Regions from separate parts of the Streptosporangium sp. NPDC049046 genome, predicted to be linked through region 1. Evidence: riboswitches for the same ligand, from Rfam matches in the RefSeq annotation. Region 1 holds a riboswitch; each other region holds the start of a gene.
The links. A riboswitch is a leader RNA that binds a small molecule or an ion and turns the genes downstream of it on or off. The one in region 1 is predicted to bind S-adenosylmethionine.
Positions count from the first base shown of each region.

Region 2: it holds a riboswitch for S-adenosylmethionine, as region 1 does, so the genes downstream of both, AB0B96_RS12935 (glutathione S-transferase C-terminal domain-containing protein) here and thrC (threonine synthase) in region 1, are expected to answer to the same signal.
Region 3: it holds a riboswitch for S-adenosylmethionine, as region 1 does, so the genes downstream of both, AB0B96_RS11975 (aminotransferase class V-fold PLP-dependent enzyme) here and thrC (threonine synthase) in region 1, are expected to answer to the same signal.

Region 1 is NZ_JBEZEZ010000033.1:61,910-68,867, reverse strand. It holds gene AB0B96_RS34105 (trehalose-6-phosphate synthase) at 1-207, opposite strand, end outside; gene AB0B96_RS34100 (RNA polymerase sigma factor) at 475-1,032, shown strand; gene AB0B96_RS34095 (S1 family peptidase) at 1,262-2,806, shown strand; SAM riboswitch class I at 3,088-3,228, shown strand; gene thrC (threonine synthase) at 3,243-4,532, shown strand; gene AB0B96_RS34085 (MoaD/ThiS family protein) at 4,555-4,830, shown strand; gene AB0B96_RS34080 (cold-shock protein) at 5,189-5,389, shown strand; gene groL (chaperonin GroEL) at 5,850-6,958, shown strand, end outside.
Region 2 is NZ_JBEZEZ010000008.1:7,538-14,495, reverse strand. It holds gene AB0B96_RS12950 (ATP-binding cassette domain-containing protein) at 1-644, shown strand, start outside; gene AB0B96_RS12945 (ABC transporter permease) at 722-1,471, shown strand; gene AB0B96_RS12940 (DUF402 domain-containing protein) at 1,492-2,013, opposite strand; SAM riboswitch class IV at 2,066-2,178, shown strand; gene AB0B96_RS12935 (glutathione S-transferase C-terminal domain-containing protein) at 2,218-3,153, shown strand; gene AB0B96_RS12930 (FAD/NAD(P)-binding protein) at 3,150-4,907, shown strand; gene AB0B96_RS12925 (ABC transporter substrate-binding protein) at 4,904-6,718, shown strand; gene AB0B96_RS12920 (ABC transporter permease) at 6,715-6,958, shown strand, end outside.
Region 3 is NZ_JBEZEZ010000007.1:139,286-146,243, reverse strand. It holds gene AB0B96_RS11980 (NADH-quinone oxidoreductase subunit D) at 1-154, opposite strand, end outside; gene AB0B96_RS11975 (aminotransferase class V-fold PLP-dependent enzyme) at 172-1,470, opposite strand; SAM riboswitch class IV at 1,523-1,638, opposite strand; gene AB0B96_RS11970 (TerC family protein) at 1,880-2,827, shown strand; gene AB0B96_RS11965 (cytochrome P450) at 2,847-4,046, shown strand; gene AB0B96_RS11960 (SAM-dependent methyltransferase) at 4,067-5,101, opposite strand; gene AB0B96_RS11955 (DUF2520 domain-containing protein) at 5,355-6,245, shown strand; partial or broken gene panC (pantoate--beta-alanine ligase) at 6,350-6,958, shown strand, end outside.

The DNA.
Region 1 (6,958 bases):
GTCGAGCCGGCCGCCGGGCGCGAGCCGCACGGCGCTTCGGTCGCCGTCGGACAGCGCCGCGCAGACCCACAGGGCGTTGACGTCCCTCGCGACCTCCGACAGGCCGGAGACCAGGCCGCCGCCCCCTCTGCGCATGGACAGTGAGCCGTCCTCGGAGAGGGTGAAGGAGACGGGGCCGCGGTTGGAGGCCACCAGGATCGCGCTCATGAGATCCCTTCTTCACTGGCTGGGGACACGCCTGTTTTCGAAGGTTAACCGGCACCGCAGCGGGGTGTCCTCGCCCTTCGGGTCAACGAAAGAACGGTGTTCAACGAATTGTGTCAGCTCTTGTCGGCAGGTGAAGTGATGAGGCTCGACGTATCACCCTTTTGGCGGCAAGAAGGGGAGGGCTTTGGCAGGGAGAAGGGGAGGGGCGCCGTCCGAGGGCCGGACCATAGGATGTCCAGCGACCGTGACCGCTGATGGGGGCCCGTGATGGCGCTGGACGAGACGACCGAGGACCTGGCCCGATCGGCCGCCCAGGGCGACCACCGCGCGCTCGGTGAGCTGCTGAGGCGGATCGAGCCCGCCGTGCTCAGGCACTGCGGCCGGATCCTTCCCTTCAGGCAGGACGCCGAGGAGGCCTGCCAGGACACCCTGCTCGCGGTGGCGCGCAACATCGGCCGTTTCGAGGGACGTGCCCGGTTCAGCACCTGGCTGCACATCGTGACGGCCAACTGCGCGAGGACCACCTACCGCTCGCTGAAGCGCCGCGCCGCCGAGCAGAGCTCGGACGAGCTGCCGCTGCAGAAGCCGGACGTCGCCCGGGTGAGCGTGATCGCCGGGTCCCGGCTGGACCTGCTCGACGCGATGGAGGCGCTGGAGGCCGAGAAGCCGGAGCTCGCCCAGGCGCTGGTGCTGCGTGACATCTGCCAGCTCGACTACAACGAGGTGGCCGAGCAGCTCAGGATTCCGCTGGGCACCGCGAAGTCGCGCATCCACCAGGCGCGCAAATACGTCCAGGGCGCCCTGGGCGACGCCTACGGCTTCTGATCCCGATCCCGGCCGCCCGGTTCGGGAAGGGTGCCCTGGTTTCTGAGAGGGCGGGTGGTTCGGAGGGGCGGGGTGGCCGATGGGAATTGTTCGCGAACACCTTCCGCGTGGCGCGCGGCTCCGGTCGCCTTGCCTGACCTAGAGTGGCGTTGCCCGCGTCACGTGATCAATTGGTGACATGTGGTGGTCTCCCCTCGTGCTTCACAGGCAAAGGTCGAGGAGAATCCACATGTCCCGCAGACACGCCCTCATCGCATCATGCGCCCTGACCGCCGTCACGCTCACCTTGGCCGCCGTGCCGGCCGGTGCCGAACGCCGGGTGGCGGACGCCCCGGTCGCTCACGCCGTCCCGTCCGCCGACGCGGCCGTGCCGGTCGCCTCGGCCACGCTGAAACCGCCGCCTGGCATGGTGAGGGCGCTCGCGCGCGACCTCCGCCTCACCCTCGCCGAGGCCAGTGAGCGCCTGGCGAACGAGGCACGCTTCGCCCCGATCGCGGAGCAGCTGGTCAGGAGGCTCGGTCCCCGTCTCGGCGGCGTCTGGCTCCGGGGAGCCACCGCGAACAATCTGGTGACGGCCACCACCAGTGCCACCGACATTCCCTCGATCCTCGCGGCGGGTTCCGAGGCCGAGGTCGTCTCCAGGCCGCTGGCGGAGCTCGCCGCGATCCAGACCAGGCTCGACGCCGCCAATACCTCGGCGCTCGTGTCGAGTACTCGCTTCATCGACGTGAAGAGGAACAAGGTGATCGTCCTCTCGCCGAAGCCCGACGCGGCCGAGAGCTTCGTCGAGAGCACCGACGTGGACAGGGACGCGGTGATCGTGCTGACCTCCAGCGAGACCCCCTTGCCCCTGTACGACCTGGTGGGCGGCAACGCCTACTACATCGGCACCTCGGAGCGCTGTTCGATCGGCTTCCCCGTGTTCAAGGGCACCCAGCCGGGCTTCGTGAGCGCGGGCCACTGCGGAAAGCCCGGCGACACCACCACCGGCTTCAACCGAGCCCCTCAAGGCGTCTTCCAGGGATCCACCTTCCCCGGCAACGACTACTCCTGGGTCGCGGTCAACGCCGACTGGACGCCCACCCCGGCGGTGGACAACGGCGAGGGCGGCACCGTACCCGTAGCCGGCGCCCGGGTCGCCATCGAGGGGGCCTCGGTCTGCCGGTCCGGCTCCACCACCGAGTGGCACTGCGGCCTCATCCAGCAGCGCGGCGCCAGTGTCACCTACCCTCAGGGCACCGTCTCGGGAGTGACCCGCACCAGTGTCTGCGCCGAACCCGGAGACTCCGGCGGCTCCTTCATCTCCGTCGACCAGGCCCAGGGCGTCACCTCCGGTGGCTCCGGCAACTGCGATGAAGGCGGCACCACCTACTTCCAGCCGATCGGCCCGATACTCAGCACCTACGGCCTGACCCTGAAGACCACCACCGGGGGCGGTTCGACGCCGCCGCCGGTCGCGGGAGGCTGCACCGGTTTCCCGAACATCTACACCGGTACCCTCGCCGACGGCGCGTCCGCCTACCAGCCGAAGGGGCGTTACTACAGGTCGACCGCGGGGGGCGTCCACGCCGGTTGCCTGGCCGGCGCCGACGGCGTCGATTTCGACCTGTATCTGCAGAAGTGGAACGGCAGAAGCTGGGCGGTCGTCGCCACCTCGGACGGTCCGGGGCCCGACGAGAGCATCTCCTACACCGGCACGCCCGGCTACTACCGCTACCGGGTGGTCTCCTCGTCCGGCGCCGGCGCGTACACCCTGAGGTTCAAGGTGCCGTGACCGCCCGCCGGACGCCGCTCGCGGGGCGCGTCCGGCGACGACCGGAAGGGGTGAGGCCCCCGCAGGGCGGACGATCACCGAGGATCGTCCGTCCGGCGGGGGCCTCACCTGTCCTTTCACCTGTTTTTCCAGCCACGCCGCCTGTCTCGGGGGCGGAGGAACGGATCCGGCTGTCCGCTGGATAACACGCCTTATCTCGCACAGTGAGACATGAAGTCAGGAGGGCGGCAGGGCGGGGTAGAGTGCTCAAGACCTGCGCGTCAGGTTTCCAACTGAATATCTGCTCATCCAGAGGGGTGGAGGGACCGGCCCTGCGAAGCCCCGGCAACCATCCCGGTTCACGACCCGTGATCTGAACGAGGTCGACCGGGACAGGTGCCAATTCCGGTCTGTGACCAGGGTGGTCCAGACGAAGATGAGGGAAAGGCCTCGCTTCATGGCGCTCGCAACCACTGAGAACACCACCTCCTCCGCTCGTGCCGACGGCGCGCGCGACCGGCGCTTCGGCCCCGCCGTGGCGCTGTCCTGCCGGGAGTGCGGTGCCCGCTACGACCTCGGCCCCAGCTTCGCGTGTACCGAGTGTTTCGGGCCCCTTGAGATCGCGTACGACTTCGGGCGGGTGACCCGGGAGCGGATCGCCGAGGGGCCGACCAACATCTGGCGCTACCGCTCGCTGCTGCCCGTCCCCGAGGACGTGGCCGCCAAGCCCAACATGGCACCCGGCTGGACCAAGCTCGTCAACGCCGGCAACCTCGCCCGCGAGCTGGGCATCCGCTCGCTGCACGTGAAGGACGACTCCGGCAACCCCACCCACTCCTTCAAGGACCGCGTGGTGGCCATCGCCGTCGAGGCGGCACGCAACTTCGGCTTCCACACCCTCTCCTGCTCCTCCACCGGCAACCTGGCCGGCGCCGTGACCGCCGCCGCCGCGCGGGCCGGGCTGGACGCCTGCGTGTTCATCCCCTCCGACCTGGAGCAGGCCAAGATCGTGATGGCCTCCGTGTACGGCGGCAGGCTCATCGGCATCGAGGGCACCTACGACGACGTGAACCGCTTCTGCTCCGAGCTCATCGGCGACGAGCTGGGCGACCAGTGGGGCTTCGTCAACGTCAACCTCCGCCCGTACTACGCGGAGGGTTCCAAGACGCTCGCCTACGAGATCGCCGAGCAGCTCGGCTGGCGCCTTCCCGACCAGATCGTCATTCCGGTCGCCTCCGGCTCGCAGCTCACGAAGATCGACAAGGGCTTCAAGGAGCTGATCGCGCTCGGCCTGGTCGAGGACAGGCCGTACAAGATCTTCGCCGCCCAGGCCGAGGGGTGCTCCCCGGTCTCCTCCGCCTACAAGGCGGGCCACGACGTGATCCGGCCGGTCAAGCCGGACACGATCGCCAAGTCGCTCGCGATCGGTAACCCGGCCGACGGACCGTACGTCCTGGACATCGCCCGCCGCACCGGCGGCGCGGTCGAGGACGTCACCGACGCCGAGATCGTCGACTCGATCCGGCTGCTGGCGAGGGCCGAGGGCATCTTCGCCGAGACGGCGGGAGGCGTCGTCGTCGGGGTGCTGCGCAAGCTGGTCGCCTCGGGCACGCTCGACCCCGACGCCGAGACCGTGGTCCTCAACACCGGCGACGGTCTCAAGACCCTGGACGCGGTGGCCGCGGAGGCGCGCCCGACCGCAGTGATTCGACCCTCTCTTGACGCATTCCGTGCGGCTATCGCCTAGAAATCGTGAAAGGTACTGAATTATGAGCGTTTCTGTGCGGATTCCGACGATTCTCCGGACTTACACCGATGGTGCCGCCGAGGTGAACGGAGAAGGCGAGACCCTGCGCGATGTTCTTCAGAAGCTCGACGCGGACTTCCCGGGGATCGGTGCCCGGATTCTCGATGAATCGGGAAAGATCCGACGTTTTGTCAATGTCTACGTGGGGGATGAGGACGTCCGTTTCGCCGACAACCTCGACACGGCGACGCCCTCCGGTGTTCAGATCTCCATCATCCCGGCGGTGGCCGGAGGCTGACTCCTCCGCCCTGACGCGGCCCTGACCGCCTCGCGTCGCACCGCGTCATCCCCAGGGGCACCCGCGAATCCACGGCACCCGCCCGGCTCCGGCCGGGCGGGTGCCGTGTTTTATGACAGAAGCTCATATTTGCCGCGTACACGAATAATGTAACCCCTGACTAACCAGCAGTGATGATGAAACTTTCTCCTCGTGATAAAAGCTCTCGTAAAGAGGTAGTTTGGTGCTTGACTCTGTTGCCCGACCGCTTCCCACAGGTATGGTCGGAACGATCGACGTGGCGAAGTCCGCCCCGGAGATTGGGGACTTCGCGAGAGGAATGGGCGTCGTCCTTTAAGACCAGTAAGAGGAGTCGCAAGTGGCGCAGGGCACCGTCAAATGGTTCAACGCGGACAAGGGCTACGGCTTCATCGCGGTAGACGGTGGTAAGGATGTGTTCGTCCATTACTCCGCGATCATGATGGATGGCTACCGCGCCCTGGAGCAGGGGCAGCGGGTCGAGTTCGAGATCACCCAGGGACAGAAGGGTCCCCAGGCGGAATCCGTCCGGGCGGTCTGACGCAGCCGTTTCATGAATTCGCAGGGAGGAATCGGCGGGTCCCGAGGTGTCGCGGTCCGCTGAACCCTCACCGCCCAGGCCCGGCTCGCCCTCATCCGGCGAGCCGGGCGTTCGTGTCGTTCGGGCATGCGCCAACGACGGCAATGACGGCAGTGACCCCAAAGGTGCCAATGCCTCCCAAAGGCCCCGATGATGACCCATCGCGTACGCCGACGTGACGCGGGATCTTCGCGGACGTGACGAGAAGCTGAAGATCGTCCCACGCGCGGCCCAGGTCAACGGGGCGCGGCTTGCACTCGTCGGGGTAGAGTGCTAAACAGATTCTTGGCACTCACGCATAGAGAGTGCCAATCCTGGATCGAGGCGATGGGGCCCGCCGAACGGAGTCGTGGGCCCACATGCCGTCGCGGGCGTCGGCTCGGTCCGGTGTAAGCCACCCTTTCTCTGGGAGGTTAGCCGTATGGCAGCCAAGATGATCGCGTTTAACGAGGACGCCCGGCGCGGTCTCGAGCGCGGCATGAACCAGCTCGCGGACGCCGTCAAGGTGACCCTCGGCCCCAAGGGCCGTAACGTCGTGCTGGAGAAGAAGTGGGGCGCCCCCACCATCACCAACGATGGTGTCTCCATCGCCAAGGAGATCGAGCTCGAAGACCCGTGGGAGAAGATCGGGGCCGAGCTCGTCAAGGAGGTCGCGAAGAAGACCGACGACGTCGCGGGTGACGGCACCACCACCGCCACCGTGCTCGCCCAGGCTCTCGTACGCGAGGGTCTTCGCAACGTCGCCGCCGGCGCGAACCCGATGTCCCTGAAGAAGGGCATCGAGGCCGCCGTCGAGCGCGTGTCGGAGGAGCTGTCCAAGCTCGCCAAGGACGTGGAGACGAAGGCGCAGATCGCCTCCACGGCGTCCATCTCCGCGGGCGACCCGCAGATCGGCGAGATGATCGCCGAGGCGATGGACAAGGTCGGCAAGGAAGGCGTCATCACCGTCGAGGAGAGCAACACCTTCGGTCTCGAGCTTGAGCTCACCGAGGGCATGCGCTTCGACAAGGGCCTCACCTCGATGTACTTCGTCACCGACCCGGAGCGTATGGAGGCCGTCCTCGACGACCCGTACATCCTCGTCGTCAACTCCAAGGTGTCCGCCAACAAGGACCTGCTCCCGGTTCTCGACAAGGTCGTGCAGGCCGGCAAGCCGCTGCTGATCATCGCCGAGGACGTCGAGGGCGAGGCCCTGGCCACCCTGGTCGTGAACAAGATCCGTGGTCTGTTCCGCTCGGTCGCCGTCAAGGCGCCCGGCTTCGGTGACCGTCGCAAGGCGATGCTGGGCGACATCGGCATCCTGACCGGTGCCCAGGTCATCAGCGAGGACCTCGGCCTCAAGCTGGAGTCCACCACCCTGGACCAGCTCGGCCGCGCCCGCCAGGTCATCGTCACCAAGGACGAGACCACCATCGTCGACGGTGCCGGTGACGCCGAGCAGATCGCCGGCCGGGTCAACCAGATCCGCGCCGAGATCGACAACACCGACTCCGACTACGACCGCGAGAAGCTCCAGGAGCGTCTGGCCAA
Region 2 (6,958 bases), on a different contig from region 1:
TGTCACGCGCGGGGGCCCGCCGCAGGGCGGCCGAGCTCCTGGAGCGGTTCGACCTGGTAGAGGCGGGAAAGCGGCGGGTCGGCACGTACTCGGGTGGTATGTGGCGACGCCTGGACCTGGCTGCCGGGCTCGTCGGCGCACCATCGGTGATCTTTCTCGACGAGCCGACGACCGGGCTCGACGTGCGGAGCAGGCAGGCGATGTGGGAGGTGATCACCCGCCTCGCCGACTCGGGGACGACGGTCTTCCTCACCACCCAGTACCTGGAGGAGGCCGACAGCCTCGCCGGCAGGATCGCGCTGCTCGACGGCGGACGGGTGGTGGCGGAGGGCACCGCCGACGAGCTCAAGGCGAGGGTCGCCGCCTGGCGGCTGAACCTCGTACTGGCCGACGCCGGCTCGTTCGCCGAGGTGACGCGCCTGCTCGGTGCGCGTGCCGTGCACGCCGATCCCGCCAGGCTCACCGTCGAGGCGGCCACCGACGGGAGCGCCGCGCAGATCCGCGCCCTGCTGGACGAGGTGGATCCCGGGCGTTCCGCGGTCGAGAGGTTCACCGTGCGAGGCGCCACGCTCGACGACGCGTTCCTCGCCCTGACGGACAACCTGACGGACAATCCGACGGACAAGGAGCGGGCCGGTGTCTGACCTCACGGTGATGGACGTCTCGACAAGCGAGGAGCGGCGAGTGTCCGGTCCCGTGGTCGAGTGCGGGGGGCGGGCCGGTGTCTGAGCTCGTCGCCTGGCCGGTCATGACCGACCGCGCCGTCCGCCTGTCGCTGCGCAACCTCGACGCGCTGATCACCTCGTTCCTGTTGCCCGTCATGATCATGCTGATGTTCGTCTACCTGTTCGGCGGCGCGATCCAGACCGGCACCGACTACGTCACCTACGCCGTCCCCGGCGTCCTCGTCATGTGCGCCTCCTACGGCGCCTCCCTGACCGCGGTCGCCGTCAGCCAGGACATGAGCCGGGGGATCGTCGACAGGTTCAGGTCGATGGACATCGGGGGGGCGGCGTTCCTGGGCGGGCACGTGGCCGCCAGCACCGTGCGCAACCTCACCTCGCTCGTCATCGTGTTCGTCGTCGCCTTCCTGCTCGGTTTCCGGGCGGACGCGGACCTGGCGGGCTGGGCCGCGGCGGCGGGCATCCTGGTGGTGTTCGTCCTGGCCGTCTCCGCGGTCTCCGCCGTGGTCGGCCTGCTGGCCAGGACGCCGGAGGCCGCGGGCGGCTTCACCTTCGCGGTGATGTTCCTGCCCTACCCGAGCAGCGCCTTCGTCCCGGTCCACACCATGCCCGCGTGGCTGCACGGGTTCGCGGAGAACCAGCCGGCCACGCCGATCATCGAGTCCGTGCGCGGCCTGCTGCTCGACACGCCCGTGGGGAGCGACCCGTGGAAGGCGCTGGCCTGGTGCGGCGGTTTCCTGCTGGTCTCGGCGCTGCTGTCCGGCAGGTTGTTCCGTAACCGCGCCTGAGGTGGCCGGAGGGGACGCGCTCAGCTGACCAGGGTGAGCCAGTGCGGCGCGTCCCCGAAGGGGGCGGTGCGGGTGGTGACCGCCTCCATCAGCCAGGCGGCCGAGGCGCGGGCGCTCTCGACCACGTCGGGCGGGTAGGCGTACCTGACCCGGTGCTCCTCGAACTCGTCCTCGTCGTCCAGGAAGACCCGGCTCCGGCGGCCCTTCAGCAGGTTCTCGCGGACCCTGATCACGTCGAGGTCGAGGTCGATCATGGTGACCTGGCCGTCGCTCCACCGCGGCACCGTGGAGATGTCGCAGTAGATCTCGTGCTTGTGCGGTGCCGTGTTGAACGCGGCCGTCCACCAGGCGTCGCGGGGGAAGAGCATCACGAACGGATGCGGCCAGGCGACCGCGGGGCCGTCGCCCTTGTGGCCGCTGGAGTTGGCCACGCAGCCCGTCCACACCCCGTGCTCGTCCTCGCCGAGCAGCAGGCCGCGGTGGTGCCAGTGCAGTGACCCGTCGTACTTGCGGTAGACCACGTTCACGCTCTCATAGGACATTCCCCGACATTAAGGCTTGACAGAGATCTATGTATTTCCTACCTTCTAAATAGGTTAAGAGTGTCAGTGCGAAGCCCCGGCTGGCTGACCGGCAACCCTCGCACCGCGGCGGGGTGCCCCCGGGGGAGACCAGGCGGCACGGTGGGCGTGCCGCAAGCGCGGACCCCCTCACCGGGGTCACCACGACATGTCCGGGAGCGCCAGATGCCGAAGAGCAGCACACTGAACCACGCGAGCCCCGTCGACCTCGACACCCACGGCCACTACCGGCCCGGTGGCAGGCCCGGCCTGCGCTACCCCTTCACCGGGCGGATCGGCACGACCGCCTTTCCCGCCGAGCCGGGGCGCTACCACCTCTACGTCGCGGCCGTCTGTCCGTACGCGCAGCGCGCCGCCATCGTGCGCTCCCTCAAGGGACTCCAGGACGTGGTCTCGCTCTCCTACGTCGACGACGAGCGCGACGGACGCGGGTGGGCCTTCCGTGAGCGGCGCGGGGCCGACCCGGTCAACGGCTTCACCACCCTGCGGCAGGCGTACGAGACGACCGAGCCCGGCTTCGACGGGCACGTCTCCGTACCGGTCCTGTGGGACAGGACGAGCGGCCGCATCGTCAGCAACAACTTCCCCGACATCACGATCGACCTCGCCACCCGGTTCGGCGGCGACCCAGAGGCCGACCTCTACCCCGAGGAGCTCAGGCCGGAGATCGACGAGCTCAACACGAGGATCTACGAGATCGTCAACACGGCGGCGGGCCGCGTGGCGTCGGCCGCCACCGAGACCGCGTACACCGAGGCGCGCGCAGAGGTGATCGCCTTCCTGGACGAGCTGGACGACCGGCTGACCGACCGCAGGTACCTGTTCGGCTCGGGGATAACCGAGGCGGACGTACGGCTCTGGCCGACCCTGCTCCGCTTCGACCTGAGCGACAACCCGGCGGCCAGGATCAGCGAGCGCCCGCTGACCGTCTTCACCAACCTGTGGGCCTACGCCAGGGACCTGTACGCCCACCCCGCCTTCCGCGAGAACACCGACTTCACCGTCATCTCCCCCTTCCGCGGCGAGACCGACCCCTGGCGTGTCCCGGTCGAGCCGCTGTACGCCGACTGGGACGAGCCGCACCGCAGAGCCGCCGTATGAGCGCCTCGATCGCCGTCGTCGGCGCGGGACCGACGGGCACCTGCCTGGTGGAGCGGATCTGCGCCAACGCCGCCGACCTGCTCGGCTGGCCGTCGCTGGACGTCCACGTGATCGACCCCCACCCGCCGGGCGGCGGGCGCGTCTGGCGGCGCGACCAGCCGGACCTGCTCTGGATGAACTCCACCGCGGCCGACGTGACGCTCTTCACCGACGAGTCGGTGCGGTGCGAGGGACCGATCCGCCCTGGTCCCACGCTGGCCGAATGGCTCGGCGGAGACCCCGGCAGGTTCGCCACCCGCCCCGCGCAGAGCGGCTACCTCTCCCACGTCTTCCGCCACACGGTGGCGACCGCGCCGCGCGGCGTCCGGGTGCACGTGCACGCCACCCGCGCCGTCGACCTCGCCGACGTCCCCGGCGGCCAGGCGGTGAAGCTGGAGAACGGCGGGACGATCGAGGTCGACGCGGTGATCCTCGCCCAGGGACACGGCGACGTGACCCCGACGAGCGAGGAGGGCACGCTGGCCCGCCTCGCCACACGTACGGGGCTGCGCTATCTACCCACCGGCTACGCGGCGGACCTCGACCTGGACGGCATCCCCGCGAGGGAGCCGGTGATCGTACGGGGGATGGGGCTCGCCTTCGTCGACCTGATGGTGCTGCTCACCTCGGGCCGGGGCGGCCGGTTCGTCCGCGAGTACGACGGGGAGCTCGTCTACCTGCCCAGCGGGCAGGAGCCTCTCCTGCACGTGGGTTCGCGGCGCGGGGTGCCGTACCACTCCAAGACCGGCTACTCCTTCAAGGGCGCCCGCCCGCCGGTGCCGCGCTTCCTCACCCGCGAGGCGCTGGGCGAGGGACCGTGGGACTTCCGCAGGGACGTGTGGCCCCTGGTCGCCAAGGAACTGGCCTTCGCGTACTACCACGAGCTCATCACCGCCCACCCCAAGCGCGTCAAGCTGGGCTGGGAGGAGTTCGAGGAGGGCTTCGCGGCCGAGGAGTGGCGCAGCCTCGGGATGCGAAAGCTGATCCGCCAGGCCGTGCCCCGGCACCCGGACCGGCTCGACTTCGACCGGCTCGACCGGCCGCTGGACGGCATCCGGTTCGGCGACCACGCGGGCCTGCAGAAGTGGATGCACGGCTATCTCGCCGTCGACCTGGAACGGCGCTCCGACCCCACGCACAGCGCCGACCACGCCATGATCCTCGGACTGCTCTCCGTCTACGGCGTCCTCGCCGAGCTGGGCATCTCCGACCCGTGGTTCGGCGGCTTCTTCAGCTACGTCGCGAGCGGCCCGCCGGGACCCCGGCTGGAGGAGATGCGCGCCCTCGCCAGGGCCGGAGTGGTCACCTTCCTCGGCGCGAACCTCAAGGTCGACCACCATGAAGGACGCTGGCGGGCACAGAGCCCCACCGTGCCCGGCGGCGTCGCGGCCACCACCCTCGTCGAGGCCCGGCTGCCCGCGCCCAGCGTGAGCCGGGCCGTCGACCCGCTCATCAGCGCGCTCCGCGACCGCGGCGAGCTCGACGAGGAGTCGGGCCTGGTGAACGTGCGGACCGCGGACCGCCGCCTGCTCGACAGGTCAGGCAGCCCGCACCCCCGCAGGTTCGCCCTCGGCCCCTGGGTCGTGGGCGGCAGGGCCACCGCCGGCTTCGCCAGGCCCCGCCTCAACGCCCCGCTCTTCCGCCACGCCGACGCCCTCGCCCGGATCGTGCTCTCCGAGGCCGCCGGAACCCAGATCAGACGGCACGTCGCGTGAACCACCCCGATCGCCATACCCGGCGTGTCGTCGAGCCGGCCGGACGCGCCGTACCGAACAACGCCGCACAACACGCCGTACAGAACAACGCCGTACAGAACAACGCCGTACAGAACGCCGTGCAGAAGCACGTCGCGGAGAAGCACGTCGTACAGAAGCGCAAGGAGAAGAACGTGAAGTTGCGATGGGGCGCCCTGACGCTCGCCGGAGTGCTGGCGCTCGCGGCGTGCGGAGCCGAGAGCGGGGCCCCGAGCGCGAAGGCCGGTGCGGACGGCGGTGGCGATGGAGGATCGCTCGTGTGGGCAGTGGAGACACAGCCGATCACCTTCAACCCGCACCAGTGGGGCCAGAACAAGGCCCGCCTCCTGGTCCACAACCAGTTCGACGCACTGATCGCCCGGGGCGTGAACGGTGAGTTCCTGCCCTGGCTGGCCACGTCCTGGAAGGTGTCGGAGGACGGCCTGACCTACACCTTCGAACTCCGCGACGACGTCACCTTCCACGACGGCGAGAAGTTCGACGCCGCCTCGGTGAAGGCGAACCTCGACCAGCTCGTCGCACCCGGCTACAACGCCGCGCTCAGCGCCATCCAACTGCGCAACTTCGAGAAGGCCGAGGCGACCGCGCCGTACACCCTGAAGGTCACGCTCAAGGCCCCCGACGGACTGTTCCTCGACTTCCTCTCCTCCCCGTACGCGGGCCAGGTCTCCCCGAAGTCGCTGAAGAACGCGAAGGACCTCAAGGCGGGCGGCGTCGACGTGGTCGGCACCGGGCCGTTCATCCTCGACCGGTTCACCCCCGGCCAGGAGGCCCACTACAAGCGCAACCCCGACTACAAATGGCCGCCCACCGGCGCCGCCCACCAGGGACCGGCGCACCTGGCCGAGATCACCTACCGCTTCCTGTCCGAGGCGGCGGTACGGGTCGGCGCGCTCACCTCCGGGCAGGTGCAGGTCATCGAGGGCGTGCCCGCCACCGAGATCGGCCTCATCAAGAGCGACCCCGAGCTGAAACTGGAGACCAGCCTCAACTCCGGAAGCGCGTTCTCCTACTACTTCAACGTCTCCCGCCCCCCGTTCGACGACAAGCGAGTCCGCGAGGCCTTCCGCGACGCCGTCGACGTGGACGCGGTGCTCAACTCCGTCTACCAGGGCACCGCCAAGCGAGCCTGGAGCGTCATCGGCCAGGGCAGCCCGCAGTTCTACGACCCCTCCCTGGAGAAGACCTTCGGCAACAACCCCGAACGGGCCAACCGGCTGCTCGACGAGGCGGGCTGGAAGGAACGCGACGCCGAGGGCTTCCGGGTCAAGGACGGCAAGCGGCTCACCGTACGCACCGTCAACGCCGCGCCGTTCGTCCGCGACCGCCGCGACGTCCTCGCCCAGGCCGTCCAGGCGGCCGTCAAGCAGAGCGCCGGGATCGACTTCCAGGTCAAGATCGTTGATCAGGGCACCGCGCAGAAGGCCGTCGAGGACAACGAGTACGAGGTCTTCGAGAACTCGCGCGGCGACACCGACGCCGGGGCGGCGCTCAACCTGATCCTGGCGAAGGACGCCGCGATCAACCGCACGAAGTTCGGGAGCGCCGAACTGGACAAGCTGCTCGCCGACGCGTCGGCCGCCTCCGACGTCGCCAAGCGCAAGGAGCTCTACGCGAAGGTGCAGAAGACCGTGATCACCGACGAGGCGCTTCTGCTCCCGCTCTACGTTCCCGCCGACCAGGTCGCCTACAGCGCCTCGGTCACCGGGATCACCTTCGAGCCGGTCTCCGGCACTCCCAACAGTGCTTACGACATCCGGATAGGGACGTGAGCACCCTTTCACTCACCCGGCGGCGGGGGCTGGCCGCCGCCGGGTGGCTCGGCCCGGTGGGCCGGCGGCTCGGAGCGGGCGTCGCCGTGCTCTGGGCCGCCGCCACCGCGGCCTACCTCGCCCTGCTGCTCGCCCCCGGCGACACGATCGACGTGCTCGTCGGCGACGGCATCGACACCCCCGAGCGGCGGGCGGAGATCATCGCCGAGTGGGGGCTGGACCGCTCCCCGCTCCAGCAGT
Region 3 (6,958 bases), on a different contig from region 1:
GCCGCAGCCGCAGCACACCGTGCGTGGACGGGTGCTGCGGCCCGATGTTGAGGACCATGTCCTCGGTCGCGAGGTCCTTGCCGTCCGCCCCCCGTACGGCCTCGGCTCCAGCCCCCATCCCCACGCTCAGCTCACGGCGCGCGCCTTCAGTCATAGGGCCATGCTGTCACGTCAGCCGCGCGAGGCAAGATCCCGCAGGGCGCCGATCAGTCGGTCGACGTGCTCGGAGGTGGTACCGATGCCGATGGAAGCGCGGACGGCGGAGGCGGTGACGTCGTCGCAGCCGCCGTCCTTGGCGCCCAGCAGGTGCCGTACGAAGGGGTGGGCGCAGAACTTGCCGTCGCGGACCCCGATGCCGTAGTCGCCGGACAGGGCCTCGGCGACCTCGCGGGCGGTGAAGCCGTCCACCACGAAGGAGACGATGCCGACGCGCGGGTGGTCCGGGCCCCACAGGGACAGCTCGTGGACGCCGGGGACAGCTGCGAGGCCCGCCCTCAGGCGCCGGAGGAGGTGCTCCTCCTCGCGGACCAGTGGGGTCCAGCCGGTGGCGGACAGCGCGTCGCAGGCCGCGGCGAGCGCGATGGCGCCCAGCACGTTCGGGGTTCCGGCCTCGTGCCGCGCCTCGGGGTCGTCGTGCCACTCGGTGTCGTCGTCGTTCACGGCCTTCACCGCCCCGCCGCCCCGCAGGTACGGCTCGGCGTCGGCGAGCCAGTCGGAACGGCCGATCAGCGCGCCCGTGCCGAACGGCGCGTAGAGCTTGTGGCCGGAGAAGACCACGTAGTCCAGGTCGAGGGCCGTCAGGTTGAGGCGGCGGTGCGGGACGAGCTGCGCGGCGTCGACGAGGACGCGGGCACCGTGGCGGTGGGCGATGTGGGCGAGCGCCGCGATCGGCCACAGCTCCCCGGTGACGTTGGAGGCGGCGGTCACGACGAGCAGCTTGGGGCCGTCGATCGAGGCGAGGGCGTCGTCGACGGCGCGGACGGCCTCGCCGGGGAAGGCGGGGGCCGCGAGCCGCACGACCCGCTCCCAGGGGAGCAGCGAGGCGTGGTGCTCGGTGTCGAAGACCACGGTGGTGGTGCCCTCGGGCAGGCTACGGGCCAGCAGGTTGGTCGCGTCCGTGGTGTTGCGGGTGAAGATCACCGAGTCGTCAGGGCGGGCGCCCACGAAGGCCCGCACCGTGTGCCTGGCCTGCTCGTAGCGGGCCGTGGTCAGCTGGGACGCGTACCCGGCGCCGCGGTGGACGCTGGAGTAGGCCGGGAGCGCGGCGGCGACGGCGGCGCTCACCGGCTCCAGACAGGGGGCGCTCGCGGCGTAGTCGAGGTTGGCGTAGCGGACGAGCCTGCCGCCCCTGACCGGGACCTCCAGGTCCGAGCCGAGCACGGCCGGGATCGGCCGGTCACCGGACGCGCGGGTCTCGGGGACGGCGGTGGTGGCCGGGGTGGCGGGGGTGCTGATCGTGAGGGTGGACACGCCATGGCTCCTTCGAGGTCATCGGACCCCAACCCATGGCATAGGTGCCTGGAGCCCGCGCTTGCCCGGCACACCTCGTGCCGGACCAGGTCCTCACCCGGGGCACCCCGCCGCGGACGCGAGGGTTGCCGGCCAGCGAGCCGGGGCTTGTCACTGGCACTCATGACCTACGGAGGCACTATAACCGACGTCCCGCGGTGGCCCGCAAGTCCGAAAGGTGATCGTCCCGGTATCCGGGGCAGGAGCGGGCGCCTGGGCGCGTCCGGCGAATTGACGGCGAGTTGTGATGAAAGGAAGGAACTCGGGGCCTTTCCCGGTCGTCCTGGAGTCAGCCGAAGAAGGTTCAGCCGGCTGGATGATCGCGCGTTCGAGCGTTGGCCGAAGAAATCGGCCGAAGAAGGAGAAGGCCATGGATTGGGTGACCAACCCCGAGATATGGATAGGTTTTTTCACCCTTGTCGCCCTGGAGATCGTCCTGGGGATCGACAACATCATCTTCATCTCGATCCTGGTGGGCAAGCTCCCGCCCGCGCAGCGTGACAGGGCACGCAAGATCGGTATTTCCGTCGCCCTGCTCAGCCGTCTGCTCCTGTTGTTCGCGCTGTCGTGGGTGGTGAGGCTCACGACGCCGATGTTCGAGGTCTTCGGGCAGGGGATATCGGGGCGCGACCTGATCCTGATACTCGGAGGCCTGTTCCTGCTGGGCAAGAGCGTCCACGAGATGCACAGCAGCCTGGAGGGGGACTCCCACCACTCCGAGGGCAAGGTGTCGGCGTCCTTCACCTCGGTGATCATCCAGATCATGATCCTCGACGTCGTCTTCTCGCTCGACTCGGTGATCACCGCGGTCGGCATGGTCGACGAGCTGGGCGTCATGATCGCGGCCGTCATCGTCTCGGTCATCGTGATGCTGATCGCCTCCGGGCCGATCAGCCGCTTCGTGGACCGGCACCCGAGCATCAAGATGCTCGCCCTGTCCTTCCTGGTGCTGATCGGCGTCGTGCTCATCGCCGAGGGGTTCGAGCAGCACATCCCCAAGGGCTACATCTACTTCGCGATGGCGTTCTCGCTGCTGGTGGAGCTGCTGAACATCCGGATGCGCGGCAAGGCGGGCAGGCGTAAGCCGGTCGAGCTGCGTTCTCGCTACGGTGCCGAGGACCAGTCGGGTCGTACGGACTCGGTGGACGGCACGGACCGGAAGGACCCGAAGGACTCGGTGGATCCTACGCATCGGGCCGGTTCGGAGGCGTCGGCGGCCGCGGTGCCTCAGGGGGTTCCGGCGAGCCGGACCGGTCCTGCGGGCGAAGTGGATGAATCACCCGAAAAGGGAAATTCGGACAAGCGGCCCGACTCCTGACCAGGATTACGATGTTTACGTGCGCTTTGATCCCTGGAATCCGGAATTCGTCGCCCACCCCTACGACGTCTACGACGAGCTGAGGCGGGAGCGGCCGGTCGGCTTCTTCGAGCCGACCGGCCAATGGCTGGTGGCGAGGCACGCCGACGTCAACGCGCTGCTGCGAGACCGCAGGCTCGGCCGGTCCTACCTGCACGTGGCCTCGCACCAGGAGCTCGGCAGGCCGGACGACCCCGAGTTCCAGGACCCGTTCTGGCGGGTGATCAGGGCAGGGATGCTCGACGTCGAGCCGCCGGTGCACACCAGGCTCCGGCGGCTGGTCTCGAAGGCGTTCACCCCCCGCATGGTCCAGGCCCTCCGCCCCAAGATCGCCCGCATGGCCGAGGAGCTCGTGGACGTCTTCGTCGAGCGCGGCGGAGGCGACCTGATCGCCGAGGTCGCCGAGCCGCTCCCGGTCACCGTGATCGCCGAGATGCTCGGCATCCCCGAGGCCGACCGGCACCTGCTGCGCCCCTGGTCGGCCGACATCTGCGGCATGTACGAGCTCCAGCCGTCGGTCGAGGCCCAGCACGCCGCCGTACGGGCGGCCGAGGAGTTCTCCGCCTATCTCGTCGAGCTGGCCCGCGCCCGCAGGGCCGACCCCGGTGACGACCTGATCAGCGCGCTCGCCCTGGTGGCCGACGAGGGCGACCGGCTCACCGAGGAGGAGCTGGTCGGCACCTGCGTGCTGCTGCTCAACGCCGGACACGAGGCCACCGTGAACGTCACCGGCAACGGCTGGTGGTCGCTCTTCCGCAACCAGGCGGAACTCGACCGGCTCCGCGCCGACCACACCCTGCTGCCCACGGCGATCGAGGAGCTGATGCGCTGGGACACCCCGCTGCAGATGTTCGAACGCTGGGTGCTCGAGGACGTCTCGGTGGGCGGGATCGACATCCCGCGCGGCTCCGAGGTGGCGCTGCTGTTCGGCTCGGCCAACCGCGATCCCGAGGTCTTCGCCGACCCCGCCCGCCTGGACGTGGGCCGGGCCGACAACCCGCACATCTCCTTCGGCGCCGGCATCCACTTCTGCCTCGGGGCACCGCTGGCCAGGGTGGAGCTGATCGAATCCTTCGGCGCCCTCCTGCGCAAGGCGCCGAAGATGGAACTCGTCACCGAACCCACCTGGGGTCCCGGCTACGTCATCCGGGGCCTCACCGCCCTCGATGTGCGGGTCTGAACCGGTCCGGAGCGGCGCTCTCAGTGGCGGCTCTGAGAGAGCCAGCCGAAGCCGCCGAGGCCGCCGGGGGCGATGAGCTCGGCCTCCTCGGAGGCCCTGGTGAGGGCCCGCAGGTAGCCGCGCGGGTCGTTTCCCGCCTGCTCGACCGGCGGACGGCTCCCGGTGACGCCCAGGGCGCGCAACGCCTCGCGCTGCGTGGTCAGCGCCGTCGTGACGGCTCCGGCGCTCTCGCCGGAGGCCGCGCAGGCGTCGAGCGCCACGTGGGCGGTGATGTCGCACGACCCGTCGGGCACGGGCGCGACCGTCGCTCCGTCCCGGTATCCGGCGAGCGTGCCGTACGGCGGCCGGTCGTCCAGAGCGTGGGAGTAGTCGATCGCGATCGCCCGGCCGCGCGCCAGCCGTACGATCACCGAGGCCCACGCCCTGTCGCGGGGCCTGCCGATCTCGGCACGCTCGCCGGGGGCCCGCATCCGCCACCAGCGGGCCAGCCACGCGAGATCCGCCTCGGAGGGGCTGTCACCGAGCCGCTCCTCACCGTTCGTGATGTTGACCAGGACCAGCCGGGGGCCGTCGGCCGTCTGCTCCACGATGTCGACGGGGACGTTGTCGAGCCACTCGTTGGCGATCACCAGCCCGTGGATCCCGTCCGGCGCGGCCTTCGCCCAGACGATCTCCTCGGGCAGCGCCGAAGGCCGGGGCGCCAGGTCGACCGCGGTGACCCGCAGTCTCGACCGGAGCGCGGACGGCGCCGCGGCGAGCACACCGGCCGCCAGCCTGCCCTCACCGGCGCCGATGTCGACCAGGTCGAGCACCTCGGGGCCGCCCAGAGCCTCGTCGATCGCGGCCAGCTCGCGCAGCACGGCCTCGGCGAAGACGGGGGAGGCGCCGACCGAGGTCCGGAAATGGCTGGAGGGACGCTCCCGGAGATAGAAGCCGCTCTCGCCGTAGAGGGCGTGCTCCATCGCGGCACGCCAGGTGAGCCACACGCTCTCAGACGCTACCCGCCGGGGCGAGGGAACGAGATCGACGCGCGCCGACGCTTCGAGTGAGTGCATGACCGCATTCTGTCATCGGTTTGCACGATCGTTGTTGACGCCACGTCGGCGCGTCGCCGTCCGAATCACCGTATGGGCCGGGTTTCCGGGCTCTTTCGTGGGTCACGTACGCTCCCGGTGTGCCCGATCCGGGCATACCGGGAGGAGACCTCGCCTCCGTTGCCGAACACGCGTCTTGACGCGGTCGCGACAGCACGGCCCGTTACTCTGGTCAATCGGGCACGGAACCCACATGGTCGAAGGACGGGACGTCATGGACGCAGTCGATCGCCCGGCACGGCTGGCCGTCGGAGTGGTTGGAGCGGGCAAGGTCGGTTCGGCGCTCGGCGCCGCGCTCGTCAGGGCGGGGCACCGGGTGGTCGCGACGAGCGGCGTCTCCGACGCCTCCAGGGAGCGGGCGGTCGAGCGGCTCGGGCTCGTCCCCGCGAGACCCGAGGACGTGGTGGCGGGCGCGGATCTCGTCCTGCTCACCGTCCCCGACGACGTACTGCCGGACCTGGTCTCCGGCCTGGTGGAGACCGGCGCCGACCTGCGCGGCAAGCTGGTGGCGCACACCAGCGGCGCGTACGGCCTCGCCGTGCTGAACCCGGCGATCAAGGCCGGGGCGCTACCGCTCGCGCTGCACCCCGTGATGACCTTCACCGGCCGTGACGACGACCTGCGCCGCCTCACCGGGATCTCGTACGGGGTGACCGCTCCCGACGCGCTTCGCCCGGTGGCCGAGGCCCTCGTCATCGAGATGGAGGGCGAGCCGGTCTGGATCGCCGACGAGGACCGGCCGCTCTACCACGCGGCCCTGGCGGGGGCGGCCAACCACATGGTGACGCTCGTCGCGGAGTCCTCGGAACTGCTGGAGAGGATCGGCGTGGAGCAGCCGGGCAGGATGCTCGGCCCGCTGCTCGGCGCGGCCCTGGAGAACGTGCTGCGGCTCGGCATCGCGGGGCTGACCGGCCCGGTGGTGCGCGGCGACGCGGGGACCGTCCGCAGACACGTGGACGCGCTCATCCTCGCCGCCCCCGAGGCGGCGGACGCCTACGTGGCGCTGGCCAGACTCACCGCCGACCGGGCGCTGGCGGCCGGGTTGCTCAAGCCCGAGGCCGCCGAGCGCCTTCTGGACGCCCTCGGCGGCAACAAATGGACCTGAACCCCCGGGAGGTTCCAATGATCGTGGCGGACGACCGTGCGGGGCTGCTCAAGGCCCGCGAGACCCTGGGGATCGGCGCGGGCGCCTTTTCCGGGGGAAGCGCGCTGGCACTCGTACCGACGATGGGCGCGCTGCACGAGGGACACCGCTCGCTCATCCGGCTGGCCCGCGAGAGAGCCGCGCACGTGGCGGTGAGCATCTTCGTGAACCCGCTCCAGTTCGGGCCCACCGAGGACTACTCCCGCTATCCCCGTACGTTCGACGCCGACCTCGAAGCCTGCGCGGCCGAGGGGGTGGGCGTGGTGTTCGCCCCCTCGGCCGAGGACATGTACCTGCCGGACAGGCAGGTCGGCGTGTCCGCGGGCGAGATGGGCTCGGTCGTCGAGGGGGAGTTCAGGCCGGGCCACCTCGACGGCGTGCTGACCGTGGTGCTGAAGCTGTTCAACCTGGTCCAGCCGGACGTGGCGGTGTTCGGGCAGAAGGACGCCCAGCAGCTCGCGATGATCCGCAGGATGGTCGCCGACCTGAACCTGCCGGTCTCGATCGTCGGGGGGCCCACGGTCCGCGAGCCGGACGGTCTGGCGCTGTCCAGCCGCAACCGCTACCTGTCGCGGGACGACCGGGTGGCGGCCCTCGCCCTGTCCCGCGCCCTTGAGGCCGGGGCCGGGCAGGCTCTCGACCGCGGTGACGGCGCGACCCGCACCCTTGGAGTG